Regions from separate parts of the Nocardioides sp. P4_G4 genome, predicted to be linked through region 4. Evidence: predicted binding sites of a transcription regulator. Region 4 holds the regulator's gene; each other region holds the start of a gene.
What was found. The regulator LexA, encoded in region 4, represses DNA repair genes until DNA is damaged. The targets are predictions, from matches to a motif close to TCGAACANNTGTTCGA.

Region 1 (3,280 bases), on a different contig from region 4:
CGAGGCCCACCCGGCGGTCATCGCGGGCGCGCTCTCGGACACCGCGGTCGCCCACCACGAGGGCGAGTCGCAGGCCTCGGCCCTGGCCGCCCACAACGCCGCCACCCTGACCGCGCTCTCACTGTCGGCCGGCCACGCCTCGCTCGACGCCCACCTCGCCGGGACCGCCGTCGACGCCGGCGGCCTGCTGCCCGACGTCCAGGACAACAACTCGTGGACCCAGACCGTCGGGGAGGTCGACCCGCTGGAGCTGCTCGAGGTGCAGCTGTGCAACTCGATCGCGCCGTTCCTGCTGGTCTCGCGCCTGCGCCCCGCACTGTCGGCCGCCGCCTCCGCCGCGACGTCGCAGCGGGCGTACGTCGTCAACGTCTCGGCGATGGAGGGGCAGTTCTCCCGCCGCTACAAGGGGGCGGGGCATCCGCACACCAACATGGCCAAGGCGGCGCTCAACATGCTGACGCGCACCTCGGCGGGCGAGATGTTCGAGACCGACCGGATCCTGATGACCGCGGTCGACACCGGCTGGATCACCGACGAGCGGCCCCACCACGACAAGCTGCGGATCGCCGCCGAGGGTTGGCACGCCCCCCTCGACCTGGTCGACGGCGCGGCGCGGGTCTACGACCCGGTCGTGCTGGGCGAGGCCGGCGAGGACCTCTACGGCTGCTTCGTGAAGGACTACCGGCCTTCGCCCTGGTGACCTGCGGGGCTGGTCGACCGGCCGCGGTGAACCGGCACGGACCGCTCTACCTGCGTCGGTGGAAGATGATGTCGCCGTTGGCGAGGCGGTCGGTGCGGTAGCCGGTGTCGTGCGCCCTGTGGTGATGGTGGTTGCAGAGGAGCACGCCGTTGTCGAGGTCGGTCCTGCCCCCGGTCGACCACGGGTCGAGGTGGTGGGCGTCGCACCATGTCCCCGGGACCTCACAGCCCTCTGCCCTGCAGGTCTTGTCGCGGATCAGGAGTGCTTTGCGTTGGCCGGGCGAGAACAGCCGGCGCGCGCGCCCGAGGTCGAGGGGGATGCTGTCGCCGCCGAGGACGGCGGGGACGATCTGTGCGGTGCAGGCGAGGCGTCGGACCTGGGCGACGGTGATGAGGTCGCCGGTCAGCTCGTCGCCCGGCACCAGGCCGGAGCCAAGCAGGTCGGCCGCACCGAGCTCTGCCCGCAGGGAGGCGAGCGGGATGGTGACGACGACCGTGGTGGCGTCGCCACCGTGAATCGGCAGCCGCCGACGGTCGGCAGCTTCGAGGAACTGGATGAAGGCCWGCCCCATCCGCTTGGGGTAGGGGAGCCTCGTGAACGGGTCACTGGACGTCTCGTCCTGGTGCCTGTCGGTAGCGGCACGGGGGTTGCTGTAGGCCTCGAGGTAGGTCGCCAGCCGGGTGGCGGCGGCGTCCGGCACCCGCCCGGAGACACGAGTCGTGCCATCACCGAGGCGACGCATCGTCAGCCGGGTCTTGTCGGCGGCACTGTCCTCGAGCTCGGCCAAACGTCGCGCCTCCGCCTCCTCGGCGATCTCAGGTGCCACGACCTCGAGGATGTGTCGACCGAGTCGGCCGAGCTCCTTGGGCCCGAAGTGTGCGGCCTGCGCGACGAGGTGTGCCTCGGCGTGAGCGACAGTGTCAGCGTCGATGCGCGACGGGAGCGCGCAGAGGACGCGGTGGATGGTGTGCGCCTGCGCCAGGGTCGCGCCACCCTCCCGCATCGCAGCGGCCAGGACCGGGTGCTCGCCGTCCAACGCGCGCGACAGGGCCAGGTCGGCACGGGCATCGGCGAATCGGGTGCGGGTGACCTTCGCCAGCCATCCGGCTGCATCCTTCGTCGCGGTCGCCACGGCGAGGTCGCCGGAATCGGCCAGGATCCGCAGGCGCAGCTCGGCCAGCTGTCCCTCGGCCCGGACCAGCTCGCTCAGCGCGGCGGCCTTGTCATCGGTGGTCATGAAGGTGGGGTTGGCGTCACCCACGCTCTTCAACGTCGAACGGACCGAGTCCACCGCAGCCACGATCGGATGAATCATGCTGGACCTCCCCTCGACGACGGCTCATCACGTGCGTACGTGACTCACAACGGTCGTCGCTCCTGGAGGCCCGGTCTCCGGACTATTACTCACCCTCGCAACTCGCCCCACCAGCTCGGCAGCTCGACTACCCGGTGACTTCATGGAACGTAGTCCGTACCTTACCGGCGACGGACGGTATTCGTAAGTGTGTTCGAACGACAACAATTGGGTAAACGCGTTCGGAGGCCGGCCTTCTCGTCTGCGGTGCGTTGCACTGACAATGCACTATGGTGCACTTGTGGACATCAATGCCAGTGATCTCTCGGCCGCCATCGGCGCAAAGGTTCGTTCTGAGCGCCAGGCACGCGAATGGACGCTCGCCCAGCTTGCCGAGAAGTCCGGGGTGAGTCGCCGCATGCTCATCAACGTCGAGCAGGGCACCGCAAACCCGAGCGTCACCACGCTGCTGCGCCTCAGCGACGCCCTCGGCATCGGCCTGCAGGCCCTCGTCGCGGTGCCTCAGACGAAGCCCGTCAAGGTCATCCGAGCCGGTGAGGCACCCGCGTTGTGGACCGGCGAGGGCGGGGGCCGCGGCGTGCTGCTGGCCGGAACCACACCCCCCGACATCCTCGAGTTGTGGGACTGGAGGCTCGCTCCCGGAGACCGTCACGACAGCGAAGCCCACGTGCGCGGCACCAAGGAAATCCTGCAAGTCCGCGAAGGCGTTGTCACCGTCACCGTCGGCGAGCACAGCGAAGTCCTGAACGTCGACGACGCCATCTCGTTCACCAGCGACGTCCCGCACTCCTACGCCAACGACAGCACGGAACAGGCCAGGTTCTCCCTGACCGTGTTCGAGCCCGGCGTCGGCGCCGGCACGAAGACCGAGGCCAGCCATGACTGACCTTCGTACCGGTGACGAGCTTGCAGAGCTCCTGGCCGGTGTCAGCATCGACGATGCGGTCGCCGTCCTACGCCCCGACTACCGCGCCCTGCTCATCGCCGTCGACGGCCTCGCACCCGACGCAGGTGCAGGCGCAAGCGAGGTGCTCCTTGCACGCGCCGAGGACGTGGCCCGCGAGCTCCTGGCCGACGCACCCGTGGAGGAGCTGTCGCACGTGGCGGCATGGCGTGAGGCCTACCGCGCGTTCGGCGCCAAGCCCCAGCGCACCCGCAACAGCCTCGAAGCGCTCACTCGACGCGCTGGGGCAGGCCTGCCGCGGGTCAATGCCCTCACCGACATCTACAACGCCGTCAGCGTCATCCACCAGGTCCCCCTCGGC
Region 2 (3,280 bases), on a different contig from region 4:
AGGGCGGACACGGCCGCCGCGGCGACGGCGGTGGCACGGGAGGGCCTCATGCGGGCGAGGATACGGACCTCACCGGTCCGTAGGATCCTCGCTCGTGAACCAGACGATCGGGGTCCTCGCCCTCCAGGGCGACGTGCGCGAGCACCTGCGGGCCCTCACCGCGTGCGGCGTGACCGCGACCGCCGTACGACGACCGGCCGAGCTCGCCGCCGTGGACGGGCTGGTCCTCCCGGGCGGGGAGTCGACCACGATGATCAAGCTCGCCCGGATCTTCGAGCTCCTCGAGCCCCTGCGGGCACGCGTCGCCGAGGGCCTGCCGGTCTTCGGCACCTGCGCCGGGATGATCCTGCTGGCCGACCGGGTCCAGGACGGGGCACCGGGCCAGGAGACGGTCGGCGGCCTGAACGTGACCGTGCGCCGCAACGCGTTCGGCCGGCAGGTCGACTCCTTCGAGGAGGACCTCCACGTGGAGGGGATCGACGACCCCGTGCACGCCGTCTTCATCCGCGCACCGTGGGTCGAGGAGGTCGGTCCCGGTGTCGAGACGCTGGCGCGCGTGGCCGCCGGACCGGCCGCCGGTAGGATCGTCGGCGTTCGCCAGGGTCACCTGATGGCGACCTCCTTCCATCCGGAGGTCGGCGGGGACACGCGGGTCCACGAGCTGTTCGTGGACCTGGTGCGCAGGCACTGACCGCGCGGACCACGCCGTACTGCTCCGGAGAAGAAGAGGGACCCATGTCTGGCCACTCCAAGTGGGCGACCACGAAGCACAAGAAGGCCGCGATCGACGCCAAGCGCGGCAAGCTGTTCGCCAAGCTCATCAAGAACATCGAGGTGGCGGCCAAGCAGGGCGGCCCCGACCCCACCGGCAACCCGACGCTCTTCGACGCGATCCAGAAGGCCAAGAAGAGCTCGGTCCCCAACGACAACATCGACCGCGCCCTCAAGCGCGGCTCCGGTGCCGAGGCGGGCGGCGCGGAGTACTCCACGATCATGTACGAGGTCTACGGCCCGGCCGGCGTGGCCATCCTGGTGGAGTGCCTCACCGACAACAAGAACCGCGCGGCCATGGAGGTCCGGACCGCGGTCACCCGCAACGGCGGCACCCTGGCCGACCCGGGATCGGTGTCGCGGCTCTTCGCCCGCAAGGGCGTCGTCGTGGTGCCCAAGGCCCAGGAGACGCGCGAGGTGTCCGAGGACGACGTCCTCGAAGCCACCCTGGACGCGGGGGCCGAGGAGGTCAACGACCTCGACGAGGCGTTCCAGGTGCAGTCCGAGGCGACCGACGTGGTCGAGGTGCGCACCGCGCTCCAGGCCGCCGGCATCGACTACGACTCGGCCGACGTGGAGTTCGTGGCCAGCATGGAGATCCCGGTCGGCGACAGCGACTCCGCGGGCAAGGTCTTCCGCCTCGTCGACGCGCTCGAGGACCTCGACGACGTGCAGAACGTCTTCACCAACGTCGACGTCCCCGACGAGGTCCTCGCCCAGCTCGAGGACGCCTGACTCGCGCGTGCGGCAAAGTCCCCGCTCAGGCGGGGAGTTTGCCACCTCGTGACGGTTGCAACGGTCACACAGCGCAGGACTCGCCCACCCAGTGCGGGTCGTTCGCCCGGTTCCGGCGTGTCGGGACCGGGCCGGACCGTCCGCGACCGTAGCGTGGCCGTACGAACAGATGTTCGGACGACCCGACGTGACGACGGTGAGGAGACCGGTCCCATGCGCGTGCTCGGCATCGACCCCGGCCTCACCCGCTGCGGGGTCGGCGTGGTGGAGGGCTCCCTCGGCCGACCGCTGAGCCTCGTCGACGTCAACGTGCTGCGCACCAGCGCGGGCGTCCCGGTGGCCGAGCGGCTCGTGACCATCGAGAAGGGCCTCGACGCCTGGCTCGACGAGTTCCGGCCGGACGCCGTGGCGGTGGAGCGCATCTTCGCCCGATCCGACGTCAGCACCATCATGGGCACCGCCCAGGCCAGCGGCATCGCGCTGGTGGTCGCGGCCCGCCGGGGCCTGCCGGTCGCGATGCACACGCCCAGCGAGGTCAAGGCCGCCGTGTCCGGCAGCGGGCGCGCCGACAAGGCGCAGGTCACCGCGATGGTGACCCGCATCCTGCGCCTCGACGCGCCCCCCAAGCCCGCCGACGCCGCCGACGCACTGGCCCTGGCCATCACCCACATCTGGCGCGGCAGCGCCCAGGCACGCATCGACGCCGCGCTCGCCGCGGCCGGGAGGAAGCAGTGATCGCATTCGTCCGCGGCGAGGTCGCCGCCGTCACGCTGACCAGCGCCGTCCTCGAGGTCGGCGGCGTCGGGCTCGAGCTGATGTGCACGCCGGGCACGCTGGCCACGTTGCGCGTCGGSCACCAGGCGATGCTGCCCACGAGCATGGTCGTCCGCGAGGACTCGCTGACCGTCTTCGGCTTCCTCGACGAGGACGAGAAGCAGGCCTTCGAGCTCGTCCAGACCGCGTCCGGCGTGGGGCCCAAGCTCGCCCAGGCGATGCTCGCGGTGCTCACGCCCGACGACCTGCGCCTCGCGGTCGCCACCGAGGACGTCAAGACCCTCACCCGGGTGCCGGGCATCGGCCAGAAGGGCGCCCAGCGCATCATCCTCGAGCTCCGCGACCGGATCGGTCCGCCGGTCGGTGCGAGCGGGCGTACGTCGTCCGCCGTGGTCGTCGACCCGTGGCGCGACCAGGTCCAACAGGGCCTGGTCGGCCTCGGCTGGTCGGCCAAGGAGGCCGACAAGGCCATCGAGGCGGTCTCCGACCAGGCCGGCGCGAGCCCCGACGTCCCCGCCCTGCTCCGTGCCGCGCTGCGCACGCTGAGCAAGGCCTGAGGGGACGTCCGCGATGCCGATCGACTGGGACGACACCGACGAGGGCGACCTCGACGTCTCCGAGGCGGACCTGACCCCGGCGGAGGCCGCCCACTTCCGCCGCCTCACCGACGCGGACGCCGACGGCGACGAGCGAGCAGTCGAGGCGGCCCTGCGTCCCAAGAGCCTCGACGAGGTCGTCGGCCAGACGCGGGTGCGCGACCAGCTCGGGCTGGTGCTCGAGGCGGCGCGCCGGCGGGGCAAGGCTCCTGACCACGTGCTGCTGTCGGGGCCTCCCGGCCTCGGCAAGACCACGCTGGCCATGATCATCGCCGGGGAGATGTCGTCGCCGCTGCGCCTGACCAGTGGGCCCGCCATCACGCACGCCGGCGACCTCGCCGCGATCCTCTCGGGACTCAACGAGGGCGACGTGCTCTTCGTCGACGAGATCCACCGGATGTCGC
Region 3 (3,280 bases), on a different contig from region 4:
GGTGGTGTGCTTCGCACCAGGCGGCGGGGATGTCGCATCCCTCGGCACGGCAGTGCAAGTCGCGGAGGTCCATCGCCCGCCGTGGGCCGTTCTCGTAGAGCCGCTTCGACCGGCCCAGGTCAAGGACCTCGGACTTACCACCCAGGACGGCGGGGATGAGGCCGGCGTTGCAGACCAGGCGCCGGGCTTCGGAGGCGCTGATGCGGTGGCCGGTGTCGGTGGTCGCGACCCCGAGCCCGCTGACGAGGGTGTCGAAGTCCATCGTGATGACCACCGAGGTGGCGGTCCCACCGTGGCGGGGGAGCTTCGTCGGGTCGAGGTGCTCCAGCAGCGCACAGAACGCATGCCCGAGACGGGTGGAGTACGGGACCGAGGAGCTCGCGTCAGCGCTGCTGTCGCTGGCGCTGCCGGGATCGCCGTCGCTCTTGCGGGGGTTGGTCCAGGCGTGCAGGTAGGTCAGCAACCGGCCCGCGGTGGCGTCGGGGACCCGGATCCCGATCGTCGTGGTCCCGTCACCGTGCGACCGCGTCGTCAGCGACGTCGTCTTGCGAGCCTTGTGTTCCTCGTCCTCAAGGCGCTTGCGCTCCTGCTCGTCGCCGACCTCGGGGGCGACGACGTCGAGGATCCGGCCGCCCAGGACCCGCAGCTCGCTCGGGGTGAACGCGGCGGCGTGCTCGACCAGCACCCGCTCCGCATCTCTCACGACGTCCGCCGGGGTGTCGTCGGGGAGGTCATCAAGGGCCCGGCCGATGACATCGGCCTGCGCGGTCGACACCTCCCCGGACCCATGGCCCTCGGCGAGGACAGCCCATCGCTGCTCCAGGGACCGGGCCAGGGCCAGGTCCCGACGCGCCCGGCCACGATCGGCCCTCACGGTCCGCTGGAACCACGCCGCGACGTCGCGGTCACCGGACTCCTCGGCCACGTCGTCGGCCACGGCCATCAGCCGAAGGCGGACCGACGCCACCCGCGACTCGAGCCGAGCCAGCTCCACCAGCGCAGCGGCCTTCTCGGTCGGCGCGAGGTAGAGGAGCTCGACCTGGCCGACCTTGTCCAGCGCGGCCGAGATCGCCTCGGCTGCCTCCTGAACCAGGTGTCCGGTCGTCATCCCATCCCCCGCTGATCGGCCGCTGGGTGGTCCCACGGGCGGGACCGGCGGCATACACCCAGTCTAGTCGAACATGCGTTCGATTCCATCCCCAGAAAAGGGGCTGTGGACGGTGGCCCGTCGAGACAGGGAGGGCGTCGTGTGCGGGCCCGTCGCCTACTCCGGAGGGGGTTTGTACAGCTCCTGGACAGCGGCCTCGATGTCTCCGCCATCGCTCTCGACGGGCTCCATGTACAAGCGCCCCGCGACGATGAGCTCGTCGCGCACGACGAAGAGCGTGACACCACGCATGGCAAAGAGCGAGCCGTCCGCGTGGTGACCGTGCCAGCTCCACTCACCCCACTCGGTGTCCTGGTCGACGGCTGCGGTGACCAGCTCCGCGACGAGGTCGGGCACACCGTCGAAGACCGACGACCAGTTCTTGAAGACCTGAGCACTCCCGGTGAAGCTCCGACCCGGGTGCAGCGGCTGCACGCTCCGGTACTCGGGGGCGAACAACGACGCCATGCGCCGGGCGTCGTGCGCGTTCACCGCGTCCTGCAGACGTTCCAGGATGGTCGCCATGCCACGACGATAGTCCTGATCCGGAGGCCGGTGCTGTCCTCGCGGGCCCGATGATCGCCCTGGAGCGGACCCGGCTCCACTAGCATCCCCGGCACCGGCTCGAGGGGGGACGATGCGACGAGTCACGACCGCCGTGGTGAGCGCGGCCTTCATCGTGCCGCTGCTGACCGCCTGCGGTTCCGGCGTCGAGCGCGGGGACGGCGGCGACGCGAGCAGCGGTCCCGCGACCAGCCGGGCCACCGCCTCGCCGGAGCCCACCACCGAGGCCACCTCCACCGAGGCCACCTCCACCGACGCCACCGAAGCCGTCACCCCCGACACCTCTTCCACCGACTCCCCCGCGGGCGACCACACCGACGAGCCCGCGGCGTTCCCCGCGAACACCGCGCGCCAGACGGCGGACAACTCAGGGGACTGGGACCTGGTGCTCAGGGACGTCCGCGTGGGTGAGCACGAGGGCTTCGACCGGATCGTGCTGGAGTTCTCGGGCACGGGCACCCCCGGCTGGACCGTCAACTACGTCGACGAGGCCGTGCTCGACGGGAGCGGCGACGCCGTGCCGCTGGGCGGTGACGCGATCCTGGACATCTACGCGTCCGGCACCACCTGGCCGGCGTCCGGCTACTACAGCGGCCCTGGGCAGTTCGAGCCCGAGGACGGCGGTGACGTCGCTGACGTGCACGTCGGCGGGACGTTCGAGGGCTACACGCAGGTGCTGGCCGGCATCGAGGGCGACCGCGTCCCGTTCCGGGTCCTGGCCCTCTCCGGGCCGCCGCGCCTGGTGGTCGACGTCGTCGACGAGAGCACCGGCTGACCGCCGCCCGTCACCGTCGGTCGGGCGTCGGCCGGGACGTGCGACGACGGTCGCCGCTGCCCGCGGTCGTCGTACCGCTCCCTAGACTCGCCGGATGCCCGACGTGGTCCGTCTCGCCGTCCCGTCCGACGCCGCCGCGCTGCACCGGGTCGCGGCCCTCACCTTCCCGCTCGCGTGCACGCCGCAGACCCCGGTGGAGGAGACGGAGGCGTTCATCGCCGACCAGCTCTCCGAGTCTGCCTTCGCGCGCCACCTCCTCGACCCGGCGCGCATCCTGCACGTGGCGGTCACGGGCGACAGCGACGAGGTGGTCGGCTACTCGATGCTCGTCGCGGGCACGCCGGCGGATCCCGACGTCGCGGAGGTGCTCCGCCACCACCCGACCATCGAGCTCTCCAAGATGTACGTCGACCCGGCGCACCACGGGGACGGAACCGCCGCCCACCTCATGACGGCGACCCTGGACGCGGCCAGGAGCACCGGGGCCGCCGGCGCCTGGCTCGGCGTCAGCGAGGAGAACGCCCGGGCGAACGGCTTCTACGCCCGGCACGGCTTCGAGCGCGTGGGCCGCAAGCGCTTCCGGATCGGCGACCGCTGGGAGGACGACCACGTGCGCGAGCGGGCGCTCTGAGGTCCGCGCGCACCGGCCCGGGCCTCAGGGCTCCAGGACCAGCTTCCCGCCCGGGTGCTGGCCCATCAGCAGCTCCGTGGCCTCGACGGCGTCGGCGAGCGGGAAGGCCCGCGCGAGCGGGACGACGAGTCGTCCCTCGCCGGCGAGCCGCACGAGGTCGGCG
Region 4 (3,280 bases):
CCAACTTGGCCGAGCTCATCACCCACACCTACGCCAAGCCGTCCACGGGCCTACAGCTCAGCGTCGACACCACCTGGTCGGCACAGTTCAAGGTCGTCGGCCAGCCCGACTGGCGCCCCGTGGACGGCACCGTGGCGATCACCGGCGCACCCGTCGATGTCGCCGTTCTCGAGGCCACGCCACAGCTCGTCCGCTGAGTTTCCCTCCGACCCCCGAGCGCACATCGCGGACCACCTGGGTCCCCGCTGGGAGTTGCGTCACCGGGTGACTCAGCTCGCACCGCACCGCATCGCACTGCGACAACGACCCTGAAATGCCGCAAGGAGCGGACCCGATGGGCCCGCCCCTTGTCTTCCCCGGTCCCGCCAGCCGGGGTCGAGTCGGCTGGCGGAAAACTAGAAGGTCAGTCGTTGCTGACCGGCACGCGGAGCTTCTGCCCCGCGGAGATGGCGACGGTGTCGAGGGCGTTGAGCCGCTCGATCTCGCGCATGGTGGTGCGGACGTCGCCACTGTCGGTGAGCTCGGAGGCGATGCTCCACAGGCTCTGCCCGGGCTCGACCATGACGATCTCGGTGGCGGGCGCCTGGCCGGCCTCGTCGGTGCCGACGGCGACCGAGCTGAGGAAGAAGCCCGCGAACAGGGCGAAGGCCAGGGCGGCAGCGAGGACGACGAGTCGACCTCGGCGCGTCAACCGCACGGACGACCGCGCGGGGCGGGCCGTCTGGCCGGTGCGCGCGGTGCGGGTCGGGGTAAAGGCGGGAGAGAGGGTGGCGGTGCTCATGGTGGCCTCCAGGGGAAGAGTCAGCCGGTAGGTGGTGTCGATCGGTTCTGTCTGGGGCTGTGTCTAGAGGGAGCCACCGACAATCGGGTGAATCGCTCAGGCGTTCGATCGAGCACGTGTTCGAGAGTAGAGCGTGTGTTCGAACGATGCAAGGGGTTGGACGAACATTTGTTCGAGCGGCACGACGACCCGCCAACCCGACACGCGGTTCGAACAAATGTTTGAAGTCACGTGCGCGACAGGACTACGGTTGAGCCACGCAATGAGAGGGCCCAGCAGCAGCCCACGCAGCAGGAGGAAGCACATGGCCAGCAAGGACCGCAGCGGCAAGGTCGTCGAGATGCCCGACGGGCCGCCGGACGCGACCGGACTCACCCCGCGTCAGCAGCGCGTCCTGGCCACGATCAAGGAGGCCATCGAGACCCGGGGCTACCCGCCCAGCATGCGCGAGATCGGCGCCGCGGTCGGGCTCACCAGCTCCTCGAGCGTCGCCCACCAGCTCAAGGTGCTGGAGGAAAAGGGCTTCCTCAAGCGCGACCCCAACCGGCCGCGTGCCATCGAGGTCTTCCTCCCCGAGGTCATGGCCGCCCGTCGCTCGATCTCCAGCGCTGACGAGTCGAGCATCGACGAGACCGACATCGGCAACACCGCTCCCCCGGCGACGTACGTCCCGATGGTCGGTCGCATCGCGGCCGGCGGACCGATCCTGGCCGAGGAGCAGATCCAGGAGGTCTTCCCGCTCCCCAGGTCGCTGGTCGGCGAAGGCAYTCTGTTCCTGCTCGAGGTCTCCGGTGACTCGATGATCGACGCGGCGATCTGCAGTGGCGACTACGTGGTGATCCGCCAGGAGCAGACCGCGGCCAACGGCGACATCGTGGCCGCGATGATCGACGGCGAGGCGACGGTCAAGACGTTCCAGCGCAAGGACGGCCACGTGTGGCTGCTCCCCCACAACGACGCCTACGAGCCGATCGACGGCACCCACGCCACCATCCTCGGCAAGGTCACGGCGGTCCTGCGCCGCATGTGACCCCCTCCGGGCTCCCCCGGATACCCAGGTCGGGGGAAGGACCGGGAAATTCCCGATGCAATATGGCGCCGGGCGACGTTCACTTGACGGGTGACTTCTCTCGCCGCGCCCACCGCAACCAGGTCGACGACCGCCAAGGCGGCACTTCCTCGTGACGGACTGCGCGAGCTGGGCGTCCTGGCCCTGGTCTACGTCGGCTACGCCCTGAGCAGGGTGCTCGCCGACGACACCCTGGCGCCGGCCCTCACCCGCGCCTTGCGCATCTTCGACGTCGAGCGCACCCTGCACCTCGACATCGAGGGCGGCCTCAACGGCTGGTTCGTCAGGCACGACGTGGTGGGCGTGGCCGCATCCTTCTACTACGCCGGCGCCYACTACGTGCTCACCCTCGTCGTCGTGGTCTGGCTCTTCCTGCGGCACCGGGACGTCTACGGAGCCGCCCGGCTCGCCCTGGTGGGCAGCACGGCCGCGGCCCTCGTCGCCTACCTCGCCATGCCCACCGCGCCGCCACGGATGCTCGCCGGGTGGACCGACCTGCTGGCCGTGCACTCGGCGGCCGGCTGGTGGGGTGGCGAGGCCTCCGCTCCCCAGGGCCTGGGCTGGCTGACCAACCAGCTCGCCGCGTTCCCGAGCATGCACGCCGGGTGGGCGCTGTGGGTGGCGCTCGCGGTGAGTCACGTCGTACGCCGCCGCTGGGTCGCCGCGCTCGCCTGGACGCACGCGATCCTCACCGCCGTCGTCGTGGTGGGTACCGGCAACCACTGGATCCTCGACGTCGTGGCCGGGTGGGCGATCGTCCTGATCGCCTGGCAGACGATCGGCCCGTCGGCGGTGGTCGACCCGCCCGAGGGCGGTGCGCGAGCCACCCGGACGTGGCCTGGAATGTGGCTGACCCACCGCTCCCGGTGACGGCGAGCGGCCGCGCAGCCCTCAGCCGGCGGCGAGCCGCGCGAGCGCCTTGCGGACGAGCGCGGGGTCCGTGGTGGTCCACATGGGCGGCAGCGAGGCCTTGAGGAACCCGCCGTAGCGGGCGGTGGCCAGGCGTGGGTCCAGCACCGCGACGACCCCACGGTCAGTGGTGGTCCGGATCAGCCGGCCCGCCCCCTGGGCCATCAGCAGCGCGGCGTGCGTCGCGGCGACCTGCATGAAGCCGTTGCCGCCCGCCTTGTCGGCCGCCCGCTGCCGTGCCGACATCAGCGGGTCGTCGGGGCGAGGGAAGGGGATCCTGTCGATGAGGACGAGCTGGCAGGTGTCGCCCGGCACGTCGAGGCCCTGCCACAGGGACAGGGTGCCGAACAGGATGGTGTGCGGGTCCTCGACGAACTGCTTGGCCAGCTCGGGGAGCTGCGCGTCGCCCTGGGCCAGGGTGGTCAGGTGCGGCAGCTTCTCCCGCACGTGCTCGGCCGCCGCCTCCGCGGCCCGCCGTGAGGAGAAGAGCCCCAGCGTGCGACCGTCGGCGGCGTCGACCA

Region 1: the regulator LexA is predicted to act here: its motif matches at 2,197-2,212, upstream of AC1DQF_RS17350 (HNH endonuclease signature motif containing protein).
Region 2: the regulator LexA is predicted to act here: its motif matches at 1,668-1,683, upstream of ruvC (crossover junction endodeoxyribonuclease RuvC).
Region 3: the regulator LexA is predicted to act here: its motif matches at 1,176-1,191, upstream of AC1DQF_RS06525 (HNH endonuclease signature motif containing protein).

Annotation. Positions count from the first base shown of each region.
Region 1 is NZ_JBFUKA010000082.1:15,996-19,275, forward strand. Features, by position in the region: gene AC1DQF_RS17345 (SDR family NAD(P)-dependent oxidoreductase) at 1-700, shown strand, start outside; gene AC1DQF_RS17350 (HNH endonuclease signature motif containing protein) at 747-2,015, opposite strand; gene AC1DQF_RS17355 (helix-turn-helix domain-containing protein) at 2,296-2,901, shown strand; partial or broken gene AC1DQF_RS17360 (B3/B4 domain-containing protein) at 2,894-3,280, shown strand, end outside.
Region 2 is NZ_JBFUKA010000045.1:3,779-7,058, reverse strand. Features, by position in the region: gene AC1DQF_RS11915 (serine hydrolase domain-containing protein) at 1-50, opposite strand, end outside; gene pdxT (pyridoxal 5'-phosphate synthase glutaminase subunit PdxT) at 95-691, shown strand; gene AC1DQF_RS11905 (YebC/PmpR family DNA-binding transcriptional regulator) at 736-1,506, shown strand; gene ruvC (crossover junction endodeoxyribonuclease RuvC) at 1,720-2,241, shown strand; gene ruvA (Holliday junction branch migration protein RuvA) at 2,238-2,837, shown strand; gene ruvB (Holliday junction branch migration DNA helicase RuvB) at 2,851-3,280, shown strand, end outside.
Region 3 is NZ_JBFUKA010000019.1:41,036-44,315, forward strand. Features, by position in the region: gene AC1DQF_RS06525 (HNH endonuclease signature motif containing protein) at 1-1,108, opposite strand, end outside; gene AC1DQF_RS06530 (nuclear transport factor 2 family protein) at 1,265-1,672, opposite strand; gene AC1DQF_RS06535 (AMIN-like domain-containing (lipo)protein) at 1,785-2,486, shown strand; gene AC1DQF_RS06540 (N-acetyltransferase family protein) at 2,581-3,117, shown strand; gene AC1DQF_RS06545 (quinone oxidoreductase family protein) at 3,142-3,280, opposite strand, start outside.
Region 4 is NZ_JBFUKA010000076.1:1,577-4,856, forward strand. Features, by position in the region: gene AC1DQF_RS16640 (hypothetical protein) at 1-197, shown strand, start outside; gene AC1DQF_RS16645 (LysM peptidoglycan-binding domain-containing protein) at 404-781, opposite strand; gene lexA (transcriptional repressor LexA) at 1,086-1,811, shown strand; gene AC1DQF_RS16655 (phosphatase PAP2 family protein) at 1,902-2,720, shown strand; gene AC1DQF_RS16660 (ATP-dependent DNA helicase) at 2,742-3,280, opposite strand, start outside.